One region of the Cupriavidus phytorum genome, then DNA from elsewhere that is predicted to be linked to it. Evidence: riboswitches for the same ligand, from Rfam matches in the RefSeq annotation. Region 1 holds a riboswitch; the other holds the start of a gene.
What was found. Region 1 has a riboswitch for glycine ahead of C7416_RS16965 (D-amino acid dehydrogenase). Riboswitches for the same ligand answer to the same signal wherever they lie in the genome.

Region 1 (7,549 bases):
ATTGTCCGTCTTCCCTCCGGAGACTGGCCTTCGAAAACCCAACCGCGCACGAGCAAAATGTGCTGTGAATAATTGTGAAAGTGCGGATTGACCCAGCTGAAATTGGCCGGAGCCACCGGGAACGCATCGCCGGACGTGAGAGCAATGCTGAGCACAGGACATCGAGCCGGCACGGGCCCCACGACGGCTCTGGTCATGAACCTGTATCTGCGGTTCCAAGACAAGAAATATGCGTTCTTCCGGATATTGCAGGTCCCACAAGAAAGGGCAAGGTTCCTGATCTCGTATGCAAATTGAGGAAATGTCGCCTTGTCGACAAAATGCTCAAGATGAGTCGCGTAGTCGTCGTACAGGTGACGTCTGCAAAAGCAGCAGCGTCCCAACTGCGCCGTCCTGAGCGCAATCTTCAGCCCGGCGCGGAATTCGATCGCGACTTTCGCCCTGGATTCCCATGTAAGGCCGACCAACGCCGCAGCTGTGGTCCCGGCAGGATAGCCAAGGGTCGGAACGATTCTGTCAAATCCGATGTTCACCGCTGAGGTCCTTCGTCTAGGAGCGCCTCAATGACATCGGCCATTGGATCGCTTGGAGTGAGTGCGTCACGGATTGACCTAAGCTTCGGCATCAATCCTTGGAACTCCGCATTCTCGAAGTCGCCTCGCTCGATCAAAGACACGGCTCGCTGGACCGTGTCCACGACGAGCCTGTTCCTGCTGGAGCCAACGCCGAATTGGGAAAGAAGCAACTCGTCAGACGATGCACCGTAGGACGCGACACTGGTCTGCGGCGCATCGCTACTCATGTCAACAATAGAACTGCCCTCCGGAGCGGCCCCCACGATGAGTGGCGAGTGTGTGCATACGATGAGATGCCCCTCCGTCTTCATCGCGCCTGCACACACGTCGAATACCGTCGCCATCAGCTCCCGCTGCCATTGCGGGTGGAGGTTGTTCTCGGGCTCGTCTATCAGCAGGACAGCCTTGTCCTCGAGCCCGAAGCCAATTGCCAGGATGCTGGAGAACATGTGATACTCACCTGAGCTTAATTCCATTGCTGAAAAGCCAGAATCGTCCCTTGCCGATTTCACAGTGACATCCACTAGTCGCACGAGGTCCGTGAGCAATCCCAGTCGTAGCACGTTGGGCGCGATGCCTTGGCAGTGCGCCCCCGTCTCATTAAGCTCGACCGCAAGGCGCCGCTTCCCGTTGTTCACAAAGAATTGCAGCGCCAAAAACTCGTCGTAGCCGAATTCCTGTAGCAGCCACTGCGCCGTGGCGTAGGAAATGTGCGGGCGATCTGCGGCTGTCTTGCGAGTGCTGTCGGACTCAGGTCGTATGCCTTGCACGATCCCAAGCAAGTCACCCATCGGGCCTCGTGCCTTCTTTGACACACCACGCTGGGCCTCCAAGATGTACTTTACGGATGGTCGAATTCCCGCGTGCCGATGTGCAACGCTAAAGAATTCCCATCTGCAACGCTCTGCCCTAGCAGGGTCGAGCGCAAAAGCCAGCATGGTCTCCAGCGGTGCCTTCTTGCTAAGCAGGTTGCTGATGACTCTTTGACCAACGTACGTGTAATTTGGGACGTCAAACGGACTGCGAGTTCCTCCCGGCAGTTCCTTCTGTGGAAACCGGTCAGCCACCGAACCTGATACACAAAGCACCTGATCCCGACCCGGATTCCGTACAGACGACGCCTCTTCTCGAGCGTTGCGTTCCACCACCGCCAGCCCAGACACGATACCCTTCAGCAGCGTGCTCTTATGTGAGCCGTTACGACCTGTAATGAAGGTTGTCGCAAAGTTGGTTGACCTAGGTCGATCTGACTCAAGCAACAAGTCAACCGACCTGACCTGATTGTCCCAAGTATGGAATGCCGCAGAGTGAATAACCGCCATGCTACCCCGCCTCCCAATTTTAAGTATGCCACGCGCACATTAGTATGCCACGTGCACATAAGCGTGGGCGTCTTTGACGCTCAGCCCTTGGCGGTTTCGATCGCCAGGGCAGCAACTTTGGAATACCCCATCATCCAAGGCTCTATCAGTCCTGCTTGTACGAGAGCACTTCCGTGGCAAGCCGGTGACCGAGTGAGGAGGTGCTGGTCACCCGGCAGCAAAGTTGAACGGGCGCTTTCGGACATCGAATTGAGCAAGTCGAAGGACAGACCCCGCATGCGGAACAGACATTCAATTGCAAATGCCAGCTTTCCGCTTATGGCCGACTACGGCCATTGCAATCCCCATCATGGTTGGTCAGTCAGTCGGCGTGTCGTTGGGGAATCCCATCCGTGCTCAATGACCAACTCGCGGGAGCGGACCCGCAAGGCGAGGTGTGACAGCACAGCCCCACCATCACACCCGCCAACCGCTATTGCAACCGCTCCCGCTCAACCATCAGCCCATCCAGCTGCATCTTCACCATGCCAAGCAGGCACAGCGCACTGAAGCAGCCTTCAGAGCTTTCGCTTTCGTGATCCAGCAGTACGAGAACTCCTTCAATTCCCGCGCGAACCTGCTGAAGACAGTCGTTTGTGATTTCATCGATCATTGCCATGGATTCCCCACTAGAAAAAGCGCGCCACTCATTTCCACATGAGGGCGGCGGGCCAGACGGCGAGGGTGGAAAGACCGGTCTACGGTGGGGAACCGGTCAGCCTTGCGGCTGCCTCGCCCGGCCCGCCAGGGAGCCAGCTTGGTTCGTGCGAGCACACAGGCGTTGCCTGCTACAAGGCAACGCCTGTCCACCATAAACATCCGGGCTTTCCACACCCGATCATCGGTGGTTCCGATGACGCCACCAGTATTTCGCGTAGCTACCGGGGAATCGATGAGAGATGTCGCATTTCCAGGGGCGCGCGAAGTTTGGATCCGGGCAACGGATTCAGAAATCGCAGACTCTTGAAAATGCGCGTGCGGGGATCAGGCTTGGGCAGGCGTCAGGGCCGCGCCAGGCACCATTGCCGGGGCGCTTCCCAGTGCCTGGTCCACAACTCCCGCAACCATCTCCGCCGTCACCGCCGACAAGGTCCACCCCAAATGCCCGTGGCCGGTGTTGTAGAAGATGCAGGCGGCGCGTCCGCGTCCCACTCGCGGCAGCATGTCGGGCAGCATCGGCCGCAGCCCGGCCCACGGCACCACGCTGCGCGTGCTGACGCCGGGGAAGCACTGCTGCACCCAGTCCACCAGCGGGCGGATACGGTCGGCGCGGATATCGCGGTTGGTGCCGTTGAACTCGGCGGTGCCGGCGACGCGGAAGCGGTCGTCGCCGAGGCGGCTGGTGACCAGCTTGGTTTCGTCGTCGAGCAGGCTGACCGTCGGTGCCGCCGCGCGGCTGGCGTCGTCGGTCAGGTTGACGGTGATCGAATAGCCCTTGACCGGATAGATGTTGACGCGGTCGCCCAGCGCGGCGGCCAGTGCGCGGCTGGCGGTGCCGGCGCAGATTACGGCGCCGTCGAAGGAGGCAGTGGTGCTATCGTTGCCGTCCTGCACGGTGACGGTGGCATGCCGTCCGTCGGTCTTCACCGCGCGCACGTCCTGGCCGTACAGGCAGCGCACGCCCAGGCGCGCGGCGGCGGCGGCCAGGCCGCTGGTGAACTTGTGGATGTCGCCGGTCGAATCGCTTTCGGTGAAGTAGCCGCCGTAGTAGGAGCCCGCCAACGTCGGCTCGATCGCGCGCATCTCCTGCGGGGTCACCGCGCGGCGCTCGAGCCCGCCTTGCGCCAGCAGCGCGGAGACCCGGCCGGCATGCTCGAAGCCGGCGCGGTCGCGGTAGATATGGAGGATGCCGGCGCGCTTCAGGTCGAAGTCGATGCCTTCCTGCGCCGCCCACGCAAACAGGTGCTCGCGCGCGGCGATGGCCAGGCGCGCGGTCTCGATGGTGTTGCGGCGGTAGTGGGGAATCGACGCGATGAACTCGGCGAACCACGACAGCTTGTGCCAGCTGGGCCGGGGATTGACCAGCAGCGGCGCATCCTTGCGCAGCATCCACTTCATCCCCTTGACGATGGTGGACCAGTGGGTCCAGACCTCGGCGTTGGATGCGGAGAGCTGTCCGCCGTTGGCGAACGAGGTTTCCATGGCGGCATAGCGATGCCGTTCGAACAGCGTGACGGAGAATCCGCGCCGCGCCAGCGCGTAGGCCGTGGTGACACCGGTGATGCCACCGCCGATGACAGCGATTGTCTTCATGATCTACAGGTTCCGGGAACGTCGGGGGTGGAGTCCGCACGCAACATGCGTTTAGGACGCCCCCTCTGTTCTGGACCTGAGAGATTCACGACGCCTTGCCGCGGGGCGGGCGCGCTTGCTCCTTCGGTATGCCGGGCGGACGATGGCGTCCGGCATTCTTCAGAGTGCACTGACGGGTGATGCCGGTCCTTTTGCCTGAGAGTTTCCGGGGCGGTTGCTCCTTCGGCGCCGTGCGCGGCGGGCGCCGCGACAGTCTCTCCCTGCATCACGCTGGCTTGATGCCAGTCGGGGCAATGTAGTGACAAGGCCCCGTATTGGATATGCGGGTTAACACGGAGACAAGCGGAAATGGCTGCGCCGGCCGCGTCGCTATGTCGCATCGGCCGTCGGCTTGCGGGCCCATAAAATGTCAGCGCTCGCTCTCAGAGACGTGCGGGACGCAGGGGAGGAGCGCCTGATGGTGCGCAGGCGCTGCGAGCCCACAACGACGACAACAAGGTATTCAGTGAAGAAACATCGCATTGCACTGGCCGTTTCGGCAGTGCTGATGGGCCCCGCCGTGGCCGCCGCGCAGGCAGTGGAGGCCCCCGCGTCGTTGCCGGAGGTGGTGGTATCGGCCGGCCCGGACCGCGGCAAGACGCCGGCGATTCCGCCCAACACGCCGGCGCCGGCGTATGGCATCAGCAGCACGCGCATGGCCGACTTCAACGTGGTCAATACCGAAGACGCGCTCAAGTACGCGCCCAACCTCGCCGTGCGCAAGCGCTTTATCGGCGATATGAATTCGATCATCTCGGTGCGCAGCACCAGTTCGCGCCAGTCGGCGCGCGGGCTGGTCTATGCGGACGGCCTGCTGCTGTCCAACCTGCTGGGCTCGGACTTCAGCTTCCCGCCGCGCTGGTCGCTGGTCAATGCCGCCGAGATCGAGCGCATGGACGTGCTGTACGGCCCGTATTCGGCGCTGTATCCGGGAAATTCGCTGGGCGCGACGGTGCTGATCACCACGCGCACGCCGCAGAAGTTCGAGGGCGATGCCAGCGTGCAGCTGTTCACGCAGCGCTTCAACCTGTATGGCACCCACGATAACTTCAACGGGGTGCATGCCAACGCCTATGTGGGCGACCGCGTCGGCGCGTTCTCGTGGCTGGTCAGCGTGGACCGGCAGGACAGCAAGAGCCAGCCGCTGAGCTTCTACACCGCGTCGCGCTCGACGCGGCCCGCGGGCGCGGCGGACACGCCGGTCTCGGGCGCGTATTTCGACCAGGACCAGAGCGGGCGCGACCGCGTGGTGATGGGCGTGAATAGCGAGGGCATCACGCACACCGTGCAGGACCAGCTCAAGCTCAAGCTCGGCTACGACATCACCAGCACGCTGCAGGCGCAGTTCACCGCCGCCTACTGGCAGCAGGACCGCTCCAACACCACCGGCAGTTACCTGCGCGATGCCAATGGCAATGTGGTGTCCAGCGGTCCGGTGAACATCGGCGGCTACCAGTACGTGATTCCGGCTAACGCGTTTGCGCCCGGCAATGGCGAGGATGCGCGCTGGCTCTACGGCCTGTCGCTGCGCACGCGCAACCAGACGGGGTGGAATTTTTCCGGGGTGGCGTCGCTGTTCGACGTCAGCAAGGACGTGAGCCGCAGCGCCAACGCCGTCGGCAACGGACCGGGCACGGTGACTTATGGCGACGGCACCGGCTGGCGCACGCTCGACCTGAAGGCCGACTACCGCCCCGAGCGCCTGCAGGGCGGGCACTGGGTCACGTTCGGATACCACTATGACAACTACCGGCTGAGCAACACCACCTACAACACCTCGGACTGGCGCGCGGCCACCATCACCGCGTTCAACAATGCCTTTACCGGCAAGACCGAGACCCAGGCGATCTACGCGCAGGACGCCTGGTACTTTGCCGAGGACTGGAAGCTGATCCCCGGCGTGCGCTACGAGCACTGGCGCGCCTATGACGGCAGCCGCAGCCAGCCTGGCGTGGATATCGGCTATCCGGTGCGCAGCGAATCCAACTGGTCGCCCAAGCTGGCGCTGGAGAAGGCGTTCGGGCAGGACTGGCTGGGCCGGCTGTCGCTGGGCCAGGCCTATCGCTACCCGACCGTCAGCGAGCTGTTCCAGGGCCGCATCACCGGCACCGCGCTGATCAACAACGATCCCAACCTGCGGCCCGAGCGCTCGTTCTCGAAGGACCTGACCTTCGAACGCACGGTGGAGGCGTCGAATTTCCGGGTCTCGCTGTACGAGGACGATATCCGCGATGCGCTGGTCAGCCAGACCAACACCACGGTGTTCCCCACCGTCACCAGCTTCCAGAACGTCGACCGGGTGCGCACGCGCGGCATCGAGCTGGCCTACGACGGGCGCGATGTGCTGGTGCGCGGCTTCGACCTCTCGGCCAGCGGCGCCTACAACCATTCGAAGACGCTGGAGAACGCCAACAACCCGGCCTCGGTGGGCAAGTATTTCTACCGCATCCCGAAGTGGCGCGCCAACCTGGTGGGCACCTATCGCTTTACGCCGGCGTGGGCCGGCACGCTGGCGATGACCTATTCGGGCCGGCAGTACAATACGCTCGACAACTCGGACACCAACCCCGACACCTTCGGCGGCACCAGCAGCTTCCTGACCTTCGACGTCAAGGTGACCTACAAGCCCGCAAGGAACGTTCGCCTCGGGCTTGGCATCGACAACCTCACCGACCAGCGCTATTACGTCTATCACCCGTACCCGGGCCGGACGTTCTACGCCGAGGCGAAACTTTCCTTCTGAGCACGTGAACACGCTGACTCCAACCCTGCCAGGCGCCCGCCGCGCTGTCCGCCTGATCGCTGCCGGACTGATGGTCTGCGCCACGCTGGCGTCGGCCACCGCGGCCGCACAGGCGCATGGCAACCACGCCGGCCACGGCGGCCAGGCCAAGCCGAAAACAAGCGAGCTGGGCACCGGCGCCGCCTTCGACCGCGACGGCAGGCTGTGGATCGCCTACAAGGACGGCCAGCATGTCGCGGTGCGCTCGTCGACGGACTACGGTCGCAGCTTCAGCGAAGCGCGGCATGTCAACGCCACGCCGGAGCCGGTCGCCGCCGATCATGAAAGCCGCCCCAAGGTGGCCACCGGCGCCGACGGGCAGGTCTATATCACGTGGACCCAGCCGCTACCCAAGCCATGGACCGGCTTTATCCGCTTTGCGCGCTCCAGCGATGGCGGCAAGACCTTTGCCGAACCGCTGACGGTGCATGCCAACCGCGACCAGATCGCGCACCGCTTCGACGCTCTCGCGGTGGACCGGGCCGGGCGCGTCTTCGTCAGCTGGATCGACAAGCGCGACGTGGCCGCCGCCGAGGCGC
Region 2 (7,549 bases), on a different contig from region 1:
CTCAGCCGGCGGCCGCCTTGCCGCCGCTGCTCCCGCTGCCCCCGTTCCCGAGCAGCGCCTTGAGCGCGCCCAGTCGGTCCTTGGGGCTCATCGCCGGGGTCGCGTCGACCGGCGCGGGCGCCTCTTCCAGCTTCATCTCGCCGATAAAGCGCGACGGCTGGCACGAGTAGGTCTCGCGCGCGCGCTTGCGCTTCTTGCACCAGCTGACATGCAGGCTGCGCTGCGCGCGCGTGATGCCCACGTACATCAGGCGCCGTTCTTCCTCGATCTTCTCGTCGCTCATGTCCTCGTCCTCGCGGCAATGGGGCAGGATGCCCTCCTCCACGCCGACCAGGAACACATGCGGATATTCCAGCCCCTTGGACGCATGCAGCGTGGACAGCCGCACCGCGTCGGGGTCTTCCTCGCGGCCCTCGAGCATGCTCATCAGCGCCACGGTCTGGGTCAGTTCCAGCAGGTTCTTGCCATCGCTGCCGAAGCCGTCGGCGGTGTCGAAGCCGGTCGCTTCGTCGCCGTCCGCGCCCTCGGGCTTGGTCCCCTTGCGCTTCAGCCAGTCGAGGAATTCCAGCGTATTGGTCCAGCGCGACTGCGCCTGCCGTTCGTCGAAGCTGTCGTACAGGTAGGCCTCGTAGTGGATGCCTGCCATCAGGTCGTCGAGCACCTCGGTGGCCGGGTCCTTCGCCGCGCGCTCGGCCAGCCGCACCATCGATTCGCAGAACACCCGCAGCGGCTCCAGCTGGCGCGGCTGCAGCTTGCCCTCGATGCCGCCCATCATCGCCGCCTCGAACAGCGACACCTTGGCCTGGCCGGCGAAGGTGCCCAGCACCTCGAGCGTGGTGTTGCCGACGCCGCGCCGCGGTGTGGTGATGGCGCGGATAAAGGCGGGATCGTCGTCGGGATTGGCGATCAGGCGCAGGTAGGCGCAGATGTCCTTGATCTCGGCCTTGTCGAAGAAGCTCTGGCCGCCCGACAGCACGTAGGGGATGCGCTCGCGCCGCAGGATCTGCTCGAACAGCCGCGCCTGGTGGTTGCCGCGGTACAGGATGGCGTAGTCGCGGAATTGCGCGCGGCGCTCGAACTTGTGCGCCGACAGGCGGAACACCACCGACTCGGCCTCGTGCTCCTCGTCGTTCATCGGGTGGATGGCGATGGGGTCGCCCATGCCGTGCTCGCTCCACAGCTTCTTGTCGAACAGCTTGGGATTGTTGGCGATGACGGCGTTGGCGGCTTCCAGGATGCGCACGGTGGAGCGGTAGTTCTGCTCCAGCTTGATCACCTTCAGGTCCGGGAAGTCGGTCTGCAGCCCGCGCAGGTTGTCCAGCGTGGCGCCGCGCCAGCCATAGATGGCCTGGTCGTCGTCGCCCACCGCGGTGAAGGCCGGCGCGCGCAAGTGGGAGCCGCCCGCCAGCAGCTTGAGCAGCTGGTACTGGCAGGCGTTGGTGTCCTGGTATTCGTCGACCAGGAAGTAGCGCAGGCGGTTCTGCCACTTGAGCCGGACCGCTTCGTCGCGCGCGAACAGTTCCGCCGGCAGGCGGATCAGGTCGTCGAAATCCACCGCCTGGTAAGCGTTCAGCGTGGCGACGTAGTTGCGGTAGACCAGCGCGGCCTGGTGCTCGTCGGCATTGGCGGCCTGCGCGATCGCGGCCTCGGGATCGACCATGCCGTTCTTCCACAGCGAGATCGTGCTCTGCACGCCGCGGATCAGCTTCTTGTCGGTGGTGCCGAGCTGCTCCTGGATCAGGCCGAAGCAGTCGTCCGAATCCATGATCGAGAACTGCGGCTTCAGGCCGACGTGCTCGGCTTCCATGCGCAGGATCTGCACGCCCAGCGAGTGGAAGGTGCAGACCGTCAGCTGCTTCAGCGGAATGCGTTTGCCCTCGCGCGTGGTCTTGCCCTCCATCAGCTTGCCGATGCGCTCCTGCATTTCCTTGGCCGCCTTGTTCGTAAACGTGACGGCGGCGATATGGCGCGGCTCGAAGCCCTTGTCCTCGATCAGATGCGCAATCTTCTGCGTGATCACCCGGGTCTTGCCGGAGCCCGCGCCGGCCAGCACCAGGCAAGGCCCGTCCAGGTAGCGGACGGCTTCGGATTGGGCGGGGTTCAGGCCATGGGTCATGCGGGGCAGGCGTTTGGGGGCAGCGGCGGAATCGACGGAGAACGGCGGCAAGCGGCGTAATTTGCCGGCATCCCGGCAAGGGCGTGCGGCAAAGCTGCCGATGTTAACACGCTCGCCGCGACGGGTCAGTCAGCGCAAGCCGCGCGCGCGGGCCCGGCTGTGTCACGGGCGTAACACTTCGTAAAGCGCGGAGCGAATGGCATAGCGCGACACTCTAATCAGTGTGTCCCCCGGTCCGCCGGATCGCTTGGGCATGCACAAATCATCACATCGGAGCCAACAATGAAAACCCTGCAAACTTTGACCAAGGTGACCCTGATCGGCATGACGGTCGCGGCCTTTGCCGGTTGCGCGGACATGACCCCGAAACAACGTAACACTGCCATCGGCGCCGGTGCCGGCGCGGTGGGCGGCGCCGTCCTGACCGACGGCAGCGCGCTGGGTACGCTGGGTGGCGCGGCCGTGGGCGGCGTGATCGGTAACGTCGTCACCGACGACAAGAAGAAGTAAAGCCGTGGCGCGCAGTGGCGGGTACGGGCCCCTTGCCGTGGTTTGACAAAGGCCGGGCCCTCCCGTACATTGCGCGCATCCGACCGGGAGAGCGCGCATCGCCTGCGCCGCCGAAGGGGTATCACCCGAAAACTCTCAGGCACCACGGACCGGTCGGATCGGCATGCAACATGCACACGATGCATGCCGCACTCTGGAGAGCGGCACCCGCCATTCGTGGCGAGCGTGCCCACCGAAGGGGCGCGCGAGGATGGGATCCACCGGATCCGCCTCGTAATCTCTCAGGTATCGAGGACAGAGGGGTCATCCGCCGCAGCGGATCGCTTGTCATATTGGCGTAGCGAAGGTTGCGGCGGATGGCCCTTTTTTGTTTTCGCCAACCGAGACTGCCCCCGAGGATTCCATGACGCTCCAGGCCACGCCCCTCAACGCTATCCACCGCGCCCTGGGCGCCCGCATGGTTGACTTCGGCGGCTGGGACATGCCGGTCAACTATGGCTCCCAGATCGAAGAGCACCATGCGGTGCGCAACGATGCCGGCATGTTCGACGTCTCGCACATGTGCGTGGTCGATCTCGCCGGCGCCAATACCCGCAGCTTCCTGCGCGGCCTGCTGGCCAACAACGTCGACAAGCTGCAGACGCCCGGCAAGGCGCTCTATTCCTGCATGCTCGACGAGAACGGCGGCGTCATCGACGACCTGATCGTCTATTTCTTCGCCGAGGACCGTTTCCGCCTGGTGGTCAACGCCGGCACCGCGGTGGGCGATATCGACTGGATCCGCGCCCGCAACGACGCCACCGGCAGCGGCGTGACCATCACGCCGCGCCGCGAGGACGTTGCGCCCGCCGGCGTGGAGCCGCTGGCGATCGTCGCGGTGCAGGGGCCCAACGCCCGCGCCAAGGTGTGGAGCACCTTCCCGTCGACCCAGCCTTCCGATGCGCTCAAGCCGTTCAACGCCGTGGTGGTGCAGGACCCCGCCCTCGGCGAAGTGATGGTGGCGCGCACCGGCTACACCGGCGAAGACGGCTTCGAGCTGGTGGTGCCGGCCGCCAGTGTCGCCGGCCTGTGGGAAAAACTGAATGCCGCGGGCGTGCGCCCGGCCGGCCTGGGTGCGCGCGACACGCTGCGCCTGGAAGCCGGCATGAACCTGTACGGCCAGGACATGGATATCAAGGTCTCGCCGCTGGATGCAGGCCTGGCGTGGACGGTCGACCTGCAGAGCGAGCGCGACTTCACCGGCAAGGCTGCGCTGGCCGCGGCCGGTTCGCGCCAGCAGTTCCTCGGCCTGATCCTGCGCGACAAAGGTGGTGTGCTGCGTGCTCACCAGAAAGTCATCACCCCCGCCGGTGATGGCGAAATCACCAGCGGCACCTTCAGCCCCTCGCTGTCGCAATCGATCGCCTTCGCGCGCCTGCCCCAGGGCGTGAACGTGGGCGACACCGTGCAGGTGGAGATCCGCGACCGCAAACTCAGCGCGACTGTGGTTAAACTGCCGTTTGTGCGTCATGGCAAGGCACTCGTGAGCTAAGGGAAAGCCCCGCTCACCCAACGGTCGCCCTCGCCTGCCGGCAGCGTTGCCGGGCAGGCATCACCCAAACAAGAAACAGATCTGAATCCGGAGAACCTTCATGAATTTCCCCGCTGACCTCAAGTACACCGAGTCGCATGAGTGGGTGCGCGTCGAAGCCGACGGCACGCTCACCATCGGCATCACCGACCACGCACAGGATGCGCTCGGCGACATCGTCTTCCTGGAGTTGCCCGAAGTGGGCAAGTCGGTCGGTGCCGGCGACGCGCTGGCGGTGGTGGAGTCGGTGAAGGCCGCTTCCGACATCTACGCACCCGTGGCCGGTGAAGTGATCGCCGTCAACGAGGCCGCCACCGCGGCGCCCGAAAGCGTCAACGCCAACGCCTTCGATGCGTGGCTGTTCAAGCTCAAGCCGGCCAATGGCGACGACGTCAACGGCCTGATGTCGGCCGACGCCTACAAGGCCAGCGTCGGCGCCTGATCGCCCGCCGGTCCCGCGCCAGGGACCGGCACACCGCATTCGCGGCGCCGCGGCACGGCTGACCACCTGCCGCCGCGCCCCCCACGAGGTTCTTGCCCATGAACGCCCCGCTGCCCATGAACGCCGCCCACGCAACCCGGCCCACGCTGGCCGAACTGGAGGCGCGCGACGCCTTCGCCGCCCGCCATATCGGCCCCGATACCCCCGAGCAGCAGCACATGCTGAAGACGCTCGGCTATGACAGCCGCGCCGCGCTGATCGACGCCGTCATCCCCGCCGCCATCCGCCGCCGCGACGGCATGCCGATGGGCGAGTTCACCGAGCCGCTGAGCGAAGAAGCCGCGCTGGCAAAGCTGCGCGCGCTGGCCGGCAAGAACAAGGTGCTGAAGAGCTTTATCGGCCAGGGCTACTTCAATACCATCACGCCCGGCGTCATCCTGCGCAATATCTTCGAGAACCCGGCCTGGTACACCGCCTACACGCCCTACCAGCCCGAGATCTCGCAGGGCCGGCTGGAAGCGATGCTGAATTTCCAGCAGATGGTCACCGACCTGACCGGGCTCGACATCGCCAATGCGTCGATGCTCGACGAAGGCACCGCCGCGGCCGAGGCGATGACGCTGCTGCAGCGCGTGAACAAGCACGATTCCAATATCTTCTTCGTCGCCGACGACGTGCTGCCGCAGACGCTGGAAGTGGTGCGCACGCGCGCGCTGCCGCTGGGCATCGAGGTCAAGGTCGGCCCCGCCGCCGACGCTGCCGCGGCGGGCGCGTTCGGCGTGTTGCTGCAGTACCCGGGTGTCAACGGCGACATCAATGACTACCGCGCCATCGCCGACGCGGTGCACGCCGCCGGCGGCCTGGTGGTCGCCGCCGCCGACCTGCTGGCGCTGACGCTGATCGCCGCGCCGGGCGAATGGGGCGCCGACGTGGCGGTGGGCAACTCGCAGCGCTTCGGCGTGCCGCTGGGCTTTGGCGGCCCGCACGCCGGCTACATGGCGGTGAAGGATGCGTTCAAGCGCTCGATGCCTGGCCGCCTGGTCGGCGTGACCATCGACGCGCAGGGCAACCAGGCCTACCGCCTGGCACTGCAGACGCGCGAGCAGCATATCCGCCGCGAGAAGGCCACCTCCAACATCTGTACCGCGCAGGTGCTGCTGGCGGTGATGGCGTCGATGTACGCGGTCTACCATGGCCCGCAGGGCCTGAAGCGCATCGCGCAGCGCGTGCATCGCCTGACCGCGACGCTGGCCGCCGGCCTGCAGGCACTGGGCTTCGCACGTACCAACGCCAGCTTCTTCGACACGCTGACGCTGGAGACCGGCTTCAACACCGATGCGATCCACGCCGCCGCCACCGCGCGCGGCATCAACCTGCGCCATGCCGGCGCCACGCGCGTCGGCATCTCGCTGGACGAGACCGCCACCCGCGCCGACGTGATCGCGCTGTGGGAGATCTTTACCCAAGGCAAGCCGCTGCCCGCCGAGGTCGACTTCGACCAGCTCGAGGCCGCCGCGCAGGATGCCTTCCCGCCCGCGCTGGCGCGCACCAGCGCCTACCTGACGCACCCGGTGTTCAACACCCACCACGCCGAGCACGAGATGCTGCGCTACCTGCGCATGCTGGCCGACAAGGACCTGGCGCTCGACCGCACCATGATCCCCCTGGGCTCGTGCACGATGAAGCTGAATGCCACCAGCGAGATGATCCCGGTGACCTGGCCCGAGTTCAGCCAGATCCACCCGTTCGCGCCGCTGGACCAGACCGTCGGCTACCGCGAGATGATCGACCAGCTCGAGGCCATGCTGTGCGCCGCCACCGGCTACGCCGCGGTCAGCCTGCAGCCCAACGCCGGCTCGCAGGGCGAGTACGCCGGCCTGCTGATCATCCACGCCTACCACGCCAGCCGCGGCGAGAGCCATCGCGACATCTGCCTGATCCCGTCGTCGGCGCACGGCACCAACCCGGCGTCGGCGCAGATGGCCGGCATGAAGGTGGTGGTGGTGGCCTGCGACGAGAACGGCAACGTCGACCTGGAAGACCTGGCGAAGAAGGCCGAGCAGCACAGCAACAACCTGGCTGCGATCATGATCACCTACCCGTCCACGCACGGCGTGTTCGAGCAAGGTGTGCAGCAGATCTGCGAGATCGTGCACAAGCACGGCGGCCAGGTCTATGTCGACGGCGCCAACATGAACGCGATGGTCGGCACCGCCGCGCCGGGCCAGTTCGGCGGCGACGTGTCGCACCTGAACCTGCACAAGACCTTCTGCATCCCGCACGGCGGCGGCGGCCCGGGCGTGGGCCCCGTTGCGGTCGGCGCGCACCTGGCGGACTTCCTGCCCAACCAGGACAGCGTCGGCTATCGCCGCGACGAGCGCGGCATCGGTGGCGTGTCGGCGGCACCGTTCGGCTCGGCCAGCATCCTGCCGATCTCGTGGATGTATATCGCGATGATGGGCTCGGCCGGCCTGACCGCGGCGACCGAGAACGCGATCCTGGCCGCCAACTATGTCGCCAAGCGCCTGGCGCCGTACTACCCGGTGCTCTACACCGGGCAGCACGACCTGGTCGCGCACGAGTGCATCCTGGACCTGCGCCCGCTGCAGAAGGAAACCGGCATCAGCAATGAGGACGTGGCGAAGCGCCTGATGGACTACGGCTTCCACGCGCCGACCATGAGCTTCCCGGTGCCGGGCACGCTGATGATCGAGCCGACCGAGTCTGAAGCGCTGCATGAGCTGGACCGCTTCGTCGACGCCATGATCGCGATCCGCCAGGAAATCGGCCGCGTTGCCGACGGCACTTTCGACCGCGACGACAACCCGCTCAAGCACGCCCCGCACACCGCCGCGGTGGTGACCGCCAACGAGTGGACCCACCAGTACACGCGCGAGGAAGCCGCGTATCC

Region 2: it holds a riboswitch for glycine, as region 1 does, so the genes downstream of both, gcvT (glycine cleavage system aminomethyltransferase GcvT) here and C7416_RS16965 (D-amino acid dehydrogenase) in region 1, are expected to answer to the same signal.

Annotation. Positions count from the first base shown of each region.
Region 1 covers NZ_QKZN01000006.1:107,137-114,685, forward strand. The annotation lists gene C7416_RS28955 (HNH endonuclease family protein) at 1-533, opposite strand, end outside; gene C7416_RS29335 (AAA family ATPase) at 530-1,366, opposite strand; gene C7416_RS16960 (DUF1484 family protein) at 2,370-2,555, opposite strand; gene C7416_RS16965 (D-amino acid dehydrogenase) at 2,921-4,189, opposite strand; glycine riboswitch at 4,245-4,362, opposite strand; glycine riboswitch at 4,363-4,461, opposite strand; gene C7416_RS16970 (TonB-dependent receptor) at 4,695-6,971, shown strand; gene C7416_RS16975 (sialidase family protein) at 6,976-7,549, shown strand, end outside.
Region 2 covers NZ_QKZN01000012.1:73,895-81,443, forward strand. The annotation lists gene C7416_RS24080 (UvrD-helicase domain-containing protein) at 2-2,116, opposite strand; gene C7416_RS24085 (glycine zipper 2TM domain-containing protein) at 2,399-2,626, shown strand; glycine riboswitch at 2,701-2,788, shown strand; glycine riboswitch at 2,810-2,934, shown strand; gene gcvT (glycine cleavage system aminomethyltransferase GcvT) at 3,030-4,157, shown strand; gene gcvH (glycine cleavage system protein GcvH) at 4,258-4,638, shown strand; gene gcvP (aminomethyl-transferring glycine dehydrogenase) at 4,737-7,549, shown strand, end outside.